4 regions of the Marinomonas primoryensis genome follow, and region 3 is predicted to be linked to each of the others. Evidence: predicted binding sites of a transcription regulator. Region 3 holds the regulator's gene; each other region holds the start of a gene.
What was found. The regulator PhoB, encoded in region 3, activates phosphate uptake and scavenging genes when phosphate is short. The targets are predictions, from matches to a motif close to TGTCATANNNNTGTCANA.
Positions count from the first base shown of each region.

Region 1 (3,161 bases), 370 kb from region 3:
GTGCCGCCTAAAAAGATTAGTCATGACGTAAACGTTACTTTGGTATATCGAAATAAAACGGGGCGTGAGTACATTAGTGCATTGCTGGATTCATTTGGGGTGACTTATGATTCTTATGACAGCCTAGTTCATGCTATTACTGAGGGTAAATGGACGAGTCATGCTGTGCTGATGGATCTGGATGCATTACAGCATGCCGCTTCCTCTGATGTTTTGGTGTTTGATAATCTCTGCCAAAAGCAGCAATTAAAACGAGTACTCTTTCATAGTCGTAATAATGTTGATTATGATTTAGAGTCCTATACAGAATCATTAGTTAAGCCAATATTTCGTCATTCATTGCTGAATGTATTAGAAAAACTAAAACCTTTACGTGAAGGAGATCTCAGCATGGCGGTAAAAGAAGTCGAAACAACGCCTGAAGGCCGGCCAATATTTAACGCAAAAGTATTGTTAGCAGAAGATAATCTTACCAATCAAATTGTGGCCTGCGGTTTGCTGAAGTTATATGGCGTGGAGGTCGTGGTGGCTGAAAATGGCCAAAAAGCGGTCGAGCTGGCGCAATCAACTCGGTTTGACCTAATCTTTATGGATTGTCAGATGCCGATTATGGATGGTTACGAAGCAACGCGTACTATTCGTCAGCTTATCGATGGGAAAACGCCCGCCGACGTTGCCATTGTTGCGCTGAGTGCCAATGCCATGAAAGGGGATGAAGACGAGTGCTTTGCCGCTGGTATGAATGCCCATATTGCAAAGCCAATCTCACAAGACAAGCTGATCTCGATACTTAAAAAATGGCTTCCTTAGATAATATTATACAGAGGTTTCTTTACCATGTTTGAGGCAAAGGTATTTGATAATACAGATTATGAAAGTCGGCTGGCGTGTAATCATGAATTGATGGTGTTGGTCGCCGGAGAGTTTATTAAAGAAGCCGCTGGATTATTGGACACTTTACAGACTCATATGGAGCGTCAAGATTTGCATAATTTTGATCTTGTGGTGCATCGACTAAAAGGCGCCGCTTTAGAGGTGTCTGCATATCGGTTCTGTCGGTTAATTGGTGAAGTAGAAGCCTTAGTGACACAGCGCAACAGTGACGCACTTCCGAAAAGCCTTATGGCGTTGAGGGAGGAGTTTAGGTCATTAGTGTTTGTTTTGAATCAGGAACTCCTAATGTAGTGCTGCTATAGATGCCCAAGCATATTTTAATTTTTAATGATTACGCCTTTCGTTTTACTATCAGGTTATGATTTCTCTGCATTTTTAGTTTCATTTCTGTGTTTATCCCCTATTTAGTTTCTCTTTATGTTTCATTTGAATTGTAATTGTATTTCAAATGAAACCTAACTATCATCAAAGTGAAACATTTGCTCTTTATAGTCGTTCTTTCTTTTCTAATAAAAACTCATTGTGAGGAACACGGAAATGCATAAATTGAAATTAGCGTCGGTGGTTGTTGGTTTGTCTGTTGCTGGTTCAGCATTGGCAGCGACGGAAGTAGAATGGTGGCACGCAATGGGTGGTGCCAATGGTGAAAAAGTTAATGAAATCGCTAAAAACTTTAACGATTCTCAAGATGCGTACGAAGTAAAGCCGGTTTATAAAGGCAATTATACAGAAACCATGACGTCTGCTATTGCCGCGTTCCGCGCAAAGCAGCAGCCTGCTATCGTTCAAGTATTTGAAGTGGGCACCGCTAGCATGATGGCGGCGAAAGGTGCGATTTATCCTGTTCATCAATTGATGCGTGAATCCGGTCAACCGTTTGATGAAAGTACGTATTTAAGCGCAGTCACAGGCTATTACACCAGCAGTGAAGGCAAAATGTTGTCCATGCCGTTCAACAGTTCAACGCCTGTTTTGTACTACAACAAAGATTTGTTTAAAAAAGCGGGCATTAGCCAAGCGCCGAAAACGTGGCAAGATGTAGAAAGTGTGTCTAAGAAACTTCAAGCGTCTGGTGTGACGTGTGGTTTCACCACGTCTTGGCAGTCTTGGGTTCAATTAGAAAACTTCAGTGCACGCCACAATGTACCATTTGCATCACTTGATAATGGTTTTGGCGGTTTGAAAACAGAGTTGAAGTTTAATGGTCCTCTTCAAGTGGCTCATGTTAAGAAAATGGGCGAATGGCAAAAAAGTGGTGTTTTTAGTTACTCAGGACGCACAAACGATGGCGCCGCTAAATTCTATAGCCAAGAATGCGCTATGTTTACCGAGTCGTCTGCCGGTTATGCGGGTATCAAACGTAATGCCAAATTTGATTTTGGTGTCGCAGAGCTTCCTTATTGGGAAGGCAAAGTAAAGCAGCCTTCTAATACCATTATCGGTGGCGCTTCTTTGTGGGTTCTTCAAGGTCACACTAAAGAGGAATACAAAGGCGTTGCGTCTTTCCTAAGCTACTTGTCTCGTGCGTCTGTTCAGGCGGATTGGCATCAATTCTCTGGTTATCTGCCAATCACTCACGCGGCGTATGATTTGACCAAAGGGCAAGGTTTCTATGCAGCTAACCCAGGCACAGAAACGGGTGTTATTCAGATGACAACCGGTACACCAACCGCCAACACGAAAGGCCTGCGTTTGGGTAATTTTGTTCAAATTCGTGGCGTGATCGATGAAGCACTTGAGACTGTATGGAGTGGTGATGTTGATGCTCAAACCGCATTAGACACTGCGGTAGAGCGTGGCAACTCTTTACTTCGTAAGTTTGAAAAAGCGAACGATTAATCAAATCAATCGCCCTTATGATGTGTCATAAGGGCGATTTTTTTAGGCGTTATTTGTCGTTTTATTTTTTTTGGATACTTCTATGACGGTTACCTTCCCTCAAAAAGGCCTCCCTTGGTTATTGTTGCTACCTCAGTTGGTGGTGACAGCGATTTTTTTTCTGTGGCCTGCCGAACAAGCGTTAGAGCAAGCGTTTTACATAGAAGACGCATTCGGTTTAAGTCGCGAGTTTGTTGGTTTTGAAAACTTTATCGATTTATTTACCGATCCACTGTATTACCAATCTATTTTAACCACGTTATTTTTTAGTTTTTCGGTTGCCGTTGTTGGCATGTCGGTTGCGCTATTACTGGCGGTGATGGCGGATCGTATTATTCGGGGTAAGTTGGCGTATCAAACCTTGTTGATTTGGCCTTACGCGGTCGCTC
Region 1 is NZ_CP054301.1:3,623,425-3,626,585, reverse strand. Features, by position in the region: gene MP3633_RS16920 (ATP-binding protein) at 1-810, shown strand, start outside; gene MP3633_RS16915 (Hpt domain-containing protein) at 838-1,185, shown strand; gene ugpB (sn-glycerol-3-phosphate ABC transporter substrate-binding protein UgpB) at 1,432-2,733, shown strand; gene ugpA (sn-glycerol-3-phosphate ABC transporter permease UgpA) at 2,816-3,161, shown strand, end outside.
Region 1: ugpB (sn-glycerol-3-phosphate ABC transporter substrate-binding protein UgpB) is a predicted target of PhoB. The motif match lies at 1,355-1,372, and genes of this name have one in related genera.

Region 2 (3,161 bases), 310 kb from region 3:
TAATCTAAGCTGCGTTTGCCCCAATATTTAGGTTGGATAAAGCTTCGTCCTAGTTCGATGCCTTGTTCAAAGTAAGGCTCCATATCACACGAATATTGGAACAGTTCTGCGCTGTATATTTTATTGGTTTTTTCTTCTTTCATGTAGCGTGCGACTTCGCCTATACGATAAGCCCCGACTATTTCTAATTCTTCTTCATCCCATAAAACCAAATGCCGATAGTGCTGGTCGAATTTATCTAGGTCAGAACGTTCTCCTGTGCCTTCGCCGACTTTACGAAAGGCAATTTCACGTAAACGCCCGATTTCTTTCATCGTGACCGACATAGGGTCGTAATTGAACAGGTAAATCTGTTTGTTGTCTTTGGTGCTACCAAGGTGCTCTGACTGTTTAAGTTCTTGTCGTATTAGCTGTCTATTCTGTGGGTGCTCAACCGTTTTTTCTGTTTTCAGCAGGGGCTTTTTTCCCTTGGCGATACGGTACAGATGGCGTTTTACCAGTTTATTTTTTTCTTTGTCACTCAATGGCAACTTAGCCAATTCTTGGATCGGAATCGCCTGGCCTACTTGCATGGGAATTTTACGGTTCTTTTGGCGAAACATTTCGTTGGCAAGTTGAAGTGTAGACAGAGGCCGATACAAAAGTGAGCTGGTGTAAAACAACATGGAATTGCGGCCACCTATGTGTACAGGTAGCAATGGACTATTGGTTTTTTGCGCCAGTTTTAAGTAGTTCTGATTCCACTGTTGGTCTTTTACGCCACTTGGCGACATACGAGACACTTCGCCAGCGGGAAAAATAATCACGGCTTCTTCATTGTGTAGACAGTTCATAATGGCTTTAAGTTGCTGACGCCCCGTTTTCCCCCCTAAATTATCGACGGGTAAAACGAGGCTTTTCAAACCATCAAATCCCATTAACAGATCATTAGCGACGATTTTGACATCCGGACGTATTTCACCAATGAGTCGGAGTAACGCCAAGCCGTCTAAAGCACCGAGAGGATGATTGGCGATGATCATCATACGGCCACTGGCAGGGATATTTCGGCGATCAACTTGACTCACTTGGTAACTAAAGTTGAAGTGATCCAGTATACGATCAATAAATTCGAAGCCAACACAGCCGTCGTTTTTTTCCAGGAATTGGTTTACTTCATTTTCGTGGAATAAGCGTTTTAAGACACTTAACGTAGGGCGTGTAATAAATGGGCTTTTATCGAAAAACTGAGGAGATTTACTGGCAATCATTTGCTCGACTTGTATCACAGTGTTGCTCCGCTCTAATAAGTATTTTTAGTTCTATTAGTGAGAGTAGAGCGTCAATATGACAGAGTCGTGACGTTTGTATGGCGAAAATATGACCAGCCATAATAGTGATTGGGAAATTAGATGAGCTTTAGGCGATGGCGAGTGTAAGCCATCGTCGAACTAGTCAGGCGGTGTGTGGTCGTTTTCTTTTTCGAATTTGTAAAAAAAGTTCCACAAACAATATAGGGTAATACCTACTGCGATGGTGGCCCAAATTGGTTCATTCGATACCCATTCAAGAGCAGACCATGCTACGCATAATAGAGTGACAACAACTCGACGCCACTTAGGGCGAAAAAAAGCGCGATCAGAATCGGTAAGCATAATATTCCTGTGTCGGTAAGAGTGTCATTGTAGAATTGTCTGGAACAATGATTTGATCCGCCAACCTATTTGCGTTTCAGAATGGGCTTAAAACAGCATTTATAGGGTTGGCGTACAAACGAAAATAGCGTGGAGTATTTTGGATAAACCAAATACTTTTTAAGCTTGCTGTGGTTTCGTTTTGCTATTTCCTAGAGATATATGGCGTGATCCTGTGAGCTGAGATTGACCGCTAACACCTGAATTGATTTTATCTATCTGCCCACCACGAGCAAGGAATTCTTGCATTTGCTTTTCAATGGATTCTGACGTCTCCGAAGCGGCCGGCTGTTTCTTCTTAGTTGCCATGATAAATAGTCCTTGTTTTTAATTTGAACAAGGACTATACCAGAATTTCACAAAATTTGCTTGTTCTAAGCGAACGTCTACAATCGTGCACCTATCATTGGCTATGGTGGCTTGGATCATGCTCCTTTTTATACATGGGAGTACGGGTGGTAACGACGAATGATTGGGTTCAAGAGACGGGTGAACCAACCTGTAAATTCAATTGGTGCGTCCAACACGGTTAAGCAAATACATTCGGCATCTTTAGTTACGATGGGCTTATGCTTATGACTAACGTCGCGATTAATAAAGTCACCTTGTCGATAAACGCCACTCTCGTCAGAAAAAGCACCTTCTAACACCAAGGTGATTTCATCTCCGGTGTGAGTATGAGTGGGCATATGTGCACCTGCTTTTACTCTTGTTAGCGCAATTTGTGCTCCACCTTCTTCGTTATAAAGCGTCGCAATTTTAAAAGAAGGTGATAAGCGTAGCCAAGTGAGGTCGTCGTAACCTTTTGTAATGAACTGGCGCAAGCTGCTAGGGATATTATAATCGTCCCATTGGCTGTGGCTGGCTTCTTGCGTTGGTTGATTATCGACACTTTTTTGAACAGGCTGTTCGCCTAGGTTCTTGAAGAAGCTGTCCTTCAAATTACTTAACTGACGACTTTCTGTTTTTGCTTGATCAAAAAGGTGCGAGCCCAGCATTTCTAGTTTTCTAATTTGCTGTTGGCATTCTGGGCAACGTTCTAAATGCGTAGACACACACAAAGAATGTACCAAAGGCAATGAACCCGCCGCGTAGTCGGTTAATATTTCTATCGATGGATGGTAGTTAATCATCGGTACTACCTCTTAACGTAAATAGTGAGTTTGTGTAAAGCAAGACGAACGCGGGACTTTATTGTGCCAAGTGGAAGCGATAACTCTTCGGCGGCTTCTTTATGGGTTTTACCCTCTAAGTATACTTTTGCTAATACTTGCTTTTGGTCTGATGGCAATTTATCTAATCCTTGTTGAATACGTTCTTGATCTCTTTTTTGCTGTGCGTCTTTAAATGGATCAGCATTTTCATCGATCACATTACGCCATAAGTATTCTGGGTCGATGTCTGATTGATGTCGGCTGTTTTTGCGTAAATAGTCGATTCGGGCATTTCTTGCCAAGGTAAAAACCCACGTATTAAGCGAAGCCGCTT
Region 2 is NZ_CP054301.1:3,683,050-3,686,210, reverse strand. Features, by position in the region: gene olsF (bifunctional ornithine lipid synthase OlsF) at 1-1,268, opposite strand, end outside; gene MP3633_RS17215 (hypothetical protein) at 1,431-1,634, opposite strand; gene MP3633_RS17210 (hypothetical protein) at 1,794-1,982, opposite strand; gene MP3633_RS17205 (ChrR family anti-sigma-E factor) at 2,111-2,806, opposite strand; gene MP3633_RS17200 (sigma-70 family RNA polymerase sigma factor) at 2,812-3,161, opposite strand, start outside.
Region 2: olsF (bifunctional ornithine lipid synthase OlsF) is a predicted target of PhoB. The motif match lies at 1,326-1,343, and genes of this name have one in related genera.

Region 3 (3,161 bases):
ACTTAACTACTACATACAATCGGTTGCCACGACAGAGAAAAAACACGACTCCACGTTTTTGACTGTGATACTGAGTTTGATCGATCAAGACAGTGAGAAAGAAACGTTTATAAAGCAGTTATTCGACAGTTTATAATCCCACCCCCCCCTTCCCTTAATAAGGGGAAGGAACAAGTCTGTACGCTACCCATCCCTTTGAAAAGTGAAGAAACAAGTCTGTACAGTACATTGCTCCTCCCCCTGATAAGGGGGAGGCTGGGAGGGGGTTATGTTTTATTCTTGTACATTTGAAGGTGTTTCACTGTGGGATGTGATGGCTGGAATGTTGTCTGTGCGTGTTCTACTCGCGGGAAAATGACAGGAAAAAGTGCTTCCTTGGCCAGGCTCACTGCGTATTTGCAGTTTGGCATCATGGTGTAATAAAACATGCTTCACGATTGCCAACCCAAGACCCGTACCACCTGTTTTTGATCCTCGTCCCTTATCAACTCTGAAAAAGCGCTCTGTTAAGCGTGGAATGTATCTTGGGTCGATACCCAGTCCAGAATCTTTGACTGAAAAAACGCCGTTGAATTCGCTCGATTCCCACTTAATCGTGATGTCGCCGCCATCCGGTGAATATTTAATAGCATTGACGATAAGGTTCGAGAAGACACTGTATAGCTCTTTATAGGAGCCGTACAGACGGGCTTCCTCAGGAATATTGACTATCAGCGTATGTTTGTCATTCAAGATGGCTTCTGTGGCGTTGGTAACGGACTGTACGAAGTCTGAGACCCTGTGCCACTGGTTTTCCTCGCGCTTGTCGTCACTTTCTAAACGAGACAACAGCAAGAGATCCTCAATGAGTTGCTCCATCCGCTCAGATTGCTCAGACATATTCACAATGCCTTTTTGCATGCTTTTCGGCAGACTGTCCTTAAACATGTCGAGTGTTTCTAAATAGCCTTTTATGACGGTGAGCGGCGTTTTTAATTCATGGGAAGCGTTGGCAACAAAGTCTTTGCGCATTTGCTCCAGCAAATGTAGGCGGGTCACGTCACGCACAAAAATCAGGTGATCGTTCTTATCGTACAAGGTGGTTTGAATTTCCAAATAGACGCCGTCTTTCGCAGGAGATTTGATAATCAAGGGTTCGCCAAATCGCTTTTGGCTGAAATAACGGAAAAATTCAGGACTACGGACAATATTAGTGATCACTTGGCCGCGATCAACAGGACGCATCAGGCCAAGAAAATGCGCTGCAGAGTTATTCCACCACTCTAAATTACCTTGGTTGTCGGCCATGATAACGCCTTCTTTTAAGGCGGTCGTGGAGCTTTCTATTCGCGTTAGTGCTTGGCGCATCCGACGCTTGGACTTACGTTGTTTCTTATGCAGACGATAGACGGCATCAAAGACTTCGCCCCAAATGCCGCTGGCTTCTGGTGGCGCTGCGCGACCAGAATGGCGTAACCAATAATGAAATTGATACAGTTGATACAGCTGCCAGTATAAAGATCCCAAAACATACAGCAGTAAAACACCTAACAATTGCCCAATAATAAGGCCTATTACAACGCAAGCCGTTAGGCCTGCTAACCAAGTAATAATGGTGTTTCGCCAAATCGTTTTCATAGGGGCCTTTTTGCTGAGAAGCGGTAGCCAGTACCTCGTACCGTTTGTATCAGGGAATCGTGGGTGCTACCAATGGCTTTGCGTAAGCGACGTATATGTACATCAACCGTACGCTCTTCAACGTAGACATTTCCACCCCATACTTGATCCAACAGCTGAGCTCTTGAATAAGCACGTTCTTGGTGGGTCATCAAAAATTTTAACAAGCGATACTCTGTTGGTCCCATTTCTAATGGGCGAGTACCAATAGTGACTCGCTGGCTGATCGGATCAAGGACCAAGCCTTCTATTTCGATAGGCTCGTCAACGCCTTGAGGTGTCGCTCGTCGTAATACTGCTTTGAGTCGCGCAACCAGCTCACGTGGAGAGAAAGGTTTGGTGATGTAGTCATCAGCACCCACTTCGAGACCTTGGATTTTATTGTCTTCTTCGCTTTTTGCGGTCAGCATTATGACCGGAATTTCGGCGGTTGTGCTGTCTTTTTTGAGTCGGCGAGTCAGTTCAATACCGCTACCACCAGGCATCATCCAATCGACCAGAATAAGATCTGGTCGATGATCGACAATGATTTCATGGGCTTGCTGAATGTTTTCAGCTTCTAAATATTCGTAGCCCGCCATTTCGAGTGCTATAGCGATCATTTCGCGTATAGACGACTCGTCATCAATAATTAATACTTTTTTACCGGTCACAGGATTTATCCTCATCTCAGGAACGGTTTCATTAAAGCGGCCTAATGTGACAGTTTGGTTAAAATGTCACAACTTTGCCATATATTACAAAAAATAGTTTGCTGCTAGGCCGATAAAAACACAGTAACCAACGCGGTTATTGTCTAAAAAAGATCGAAAACAGGCTTGTCGATCGCGATTTTTTGCTTGTTTAAACTGCAAATAAAAGAGTCCTACACAAACGAACAAGGACACAAAATAGGGCCAACTCAGTCCTGCGAGTAAGCCAATCCATGTCAATAATGACAGGGTTAACCCTTGCAAACAAAGAATGACGAATAAGTCGTATTCTGCAAATAATATAGCAGTAGATTTCACACCAATTTTGAGGTCATCTGGACGATCTGTTATTGCATAATACGTATCGTATGCAATAGTCCAAAAGCAGTTTGCTACGAACAACATCCATAATTCTGGATCGGCTAAATCACCGCCTTGCGCACTGTATGCCATAGGGATAGCCCAAGAAAAAGCCAATCCAAGAAAAAGCTGTGGCAGATGGGTGTATCGTTTCATAAAAGGGTACAGAGCTGCCAGCCCTAAGCCGACGAACGACAGCAAGATGGTCTGTAGATCGGTAAACAGTACCAAGATAAAACTCAGTACACAGAGTGCGGAAAAGAGTAAAAGGGCTTCTTTTTCTGACACTCGACCAGATGGTAAAGGCCGATTTTTTGTGCGATCAACGCTTCCATCGATTTTTCTATCGGCGTAATCATTGATCACACAACCCGCTGAACGCATGCTAAAAACGCCCAATATAAAAATGATGAGCAAATGCCATTCAGGCATGCCATCAGCGGCAAGCAATAA
Region 3 is NZ_CP054301.1:3,992,726-3,995,886, reverse strand. Features, by position in the region: gene MP3633_RS18575 (response regulator) at 1-136, shown strand, start outside; gene phoR (phosphate regulon sensor histidine kinase PhoR) at 274-1,617, opposite strand; gene phoB (phosphate regulon transcriptional regulator PhoB) at 1,614-2,309, opposite strand; gene ubiA (4-hydroxybenzoate octaprenyltransferase) at 2,394-3,161, opposite strand, start outside.

Region 4 (3,161 bases), 300 kb from region 3:
GACCTACGTCGCCGCAGCTTTAATAAAAGTGCTCTTCGTATGGCGATGGTTTAAGCGCTAGCGCCTTCCTTGTCATATATCTACTCGTAGGGCACGATGAGCGAAGCGTAATCTGCCGCGAAAGCGAAGCTTTCATGTATTGATGTAAGTCGCGCCTTCAGGCCGACAGATCGCGTACTCACATGACTCGAACCAAACGGCGTTTTTCTTCGAAACTATCGCCTACCTCATCAAAACGCCGTTTGGTTCATTTATGCATACAGAGATCTGTCTCTTTTATCGCTGAAACATTGGTATAGACGTATCAAACTAATAAGCATTAGGTTGTTTGCTTGCGAGATGTAATAGTTTTTCTGGTATAACTTAGTATTCAATTAATATAAGTTGGAAATATTAGAGATGACTACAGGAAAGAGTGATAAAAAATGTTCGTTTTGTGATGGTACAGGTGTAAATAAGTCAAATATCCAAGATTTAGGGGAGCCTAATGACAGTACTGTTATTCAATATCAACCTATTGAGTGCCAGCATTGCAAAGGCTCAGGTAAAGAGTAATAACCATGAATAGTTACCACTAAGAGTCATAGAAGTCTGACTTTCAGTTCGTTTTTTGATGGACTAATAAAAATCATATTATTTTGGAATGCTATGTTTAACTTTTTTAAAAAGCATAATCATGCTGAAAATGCTCATGCAAAAGCACTGGATATTTTGAGCGAAATTGGTGTTGTTGAAATGATAGGTTCTCTTCACAGGGAAGCTCTGTTAGGAAATCTTGATTCTGCAGAGATCCGAGCTTTGATGATCGGTGCATATAGAACCGTTGGAATCGGAGCTGGAATTGGGTTTTGTATTATGCAAGAAGCTCACATGCCAAAGGAAGAAATTAGCAAAATGTATTGGGGATTTGTTAATGAAAGCTCTATACGACAGATTGCTGTGAATATTTATGCTTCTCTAAATGATGTAGTGAATATGCCTCCACTTATTAGTATTGTCGAAAGAGAGAGAGAATTATTAACTAATGTGGGTTTTGATATATACCATTCATATATAAACAATATGTTAGAAAGGGCGCATGAACAGTGGCGTGTAGGAGTGCAAGGTGAAGTGGCATCCCCGACCTAAATAAAATAGCTGACCCTTTATGATTTCTTACTCACCACCCCCACAAAACCAATAAAGAAATTGTCATCAAAAAGGCATGAAGTTCGCATAAAATCGTCTTACTATGAAAGCTGACTGTTTGGTTAGTATTTTTAATAAGAAAGATATTTGAATGAATGGAGTAATGTCATGACGTTTTTTGTTCCTAAGGGCGCGACGCTTTTCGCCTCTTCTTTGCTTTTTGCTGCGATGGCGCAAGCTTCTACCATCGACTTACGAGTTATGGAAACCACGGATATTCACATGAATTTAGTGGATTACGATTACTACGGCGATAAGCAAAGCGATGCGGTGGGGTTGTCTCGCGTCGCGACGTTGATCAAGGCAGCACGCGCCGAAGTGACGAACTCTGTATTGGTCGATAACGGTGACTTATTGCAGGGCACACCATTGGGCGATTATGTTGCCAAAGGTCGAGTGCTGCGCTTTGGTGAGACGCATCCTGCGTTTAAAGCGATGAACTTGCTGGATTACGATGTGGGTAATATCGGTAACCATGAGTTCAATTACGGCTTGGACTTTTTAATGAAGAGTTTAAGTGGCGCTAATTTCCCTTACGTGAACTCAAACGTTTACGTGGACGATGGCGACAACGATGCGTCGAATGATCAGTCGTATTTCCAGCCTTATATTATTAAAGACAAAACCTTCATCGATTCTGACGGCAAAAAACAAACGGTTAAGATAGGTTACATTGGCTTTGTTCCGCCACAAATCATGACGTGGGATAAAGACAATTTAACCCATAAAGTTATAGCAAAAGACATCCTTGAAACCGCCAATAAATATGTACCTGAAATGAAAGCCAACGGCGCAGACGTGATTATCGCGATTCCACACAGTGGCATGATGAATTCGCCTTATATGAAAGGTGAAGAAAACGCGTCTTATCATTTAGCAAAAGTGGACGGCATTGATGCTGTGTTATTTGGTCACTCTCATCGTATTTTCCCCGGTGACAAAGTGTTAGATGCCTTTGACGGCGTCGATGGTGAAAAGGGGACGGTATTTGGCAAGCCAGCGACCATGCCGGGCTTTTGGGGATCTCACCTTGGGGTGATTGATTTAACGCTTGAGCCTGCTGGTGACGGCTGGAAAGTCGCCGATGGTAGAGCCGAAGTGCGCGCTATTTCACGTCGTGAAGGCCGTAAAACGGTGGCGCTGGTTGAAGCGGACGAGAGCATTAACCAAGCGGTTGAAACGGAACATCAAGGCACTTTAGTGTACATGCGCCGTAAAGTGGGGGAATCCACCGCCGACATCAATAGTTTCTTTGCGTTGGTTCAAGACGATCCTTCTATTCAGATCGTGAACAACGCGCAAGTTTGGTACGTGGAAAATATCGTTCGTGGTACGTCTTATGAAGGTATGCCGATTCTGTCTGCGGGTGCGCCATTTAAAGCGGGCGGCCGAGGCGGTCCAGATTATTATACCGATGTTCCAAAAGGCGACATCGCGCTGAAAAACGTCAGTGATTTGTATATTTATCCGAACGATTTAAAAGTGGTGAAGCTGACAGGGGCTCAAGTCGTCGAGTGGCTAGAAGCGGCGGCGGGGCAGTTTAATCAAATTGATGCCACATCAAGTGCGCCACAAAACTTGATCAATGCCGCGTTTCCAACCTATAACTTTGATGTGATCGACGGTATTTCATATCGTATCGATGTAACACAGCCTGCTCGTTACAATGCGGATGGCGAAGTGGTTCATAAAGACGCGCATCGTATTAAAGATGTGATGTTTAATGGTGAGGCATTAAGGGCGAAAGATGAGTTCTTAGTCGCAACGAATAACTATCGAGCGGGTGGTGGCGGGCATTTCCCGAATTTGTCAGGCGATACGATTGTGATTGATGCGCCAGATAAAAACCGAGATGTGGTGGCAAATTATTTGTTAAGCCAAAAAACCATTAATCCAGCAGCGGATAACAACTGGTCGTTTACGGATTTTGGTAAGGCAAAAGTGTTGTTTACTACATCACCAAAAGCGAAAGA
Region 4 is NZ_CP054301.1:3,693,525-3,696,685, reverse strand. Features, by position in the region: gene MP3633_RS17255 (zinc metallopeptidase) at 1-61, shown strand, start outside; gene MP3633_RS17250 (hypothetical protein) at 649-1,128, shown strand; gene MP3633_RS17245 (bifunctional 2',3'-cyclic-nucleotide 2'-phosphodiesterase/3'-nucleotidase) at 1,297-3,161, shown strand, end outside.
Region 4: MP3633_RS17245 (bifunctional 2',3'-cyclic-nucleotide 2'-phosphodiesterase/3'-nucleotidase) is a predicted target of PhoB. The motif match lies at 1,190-1,207, and genes of this name have one in related genera.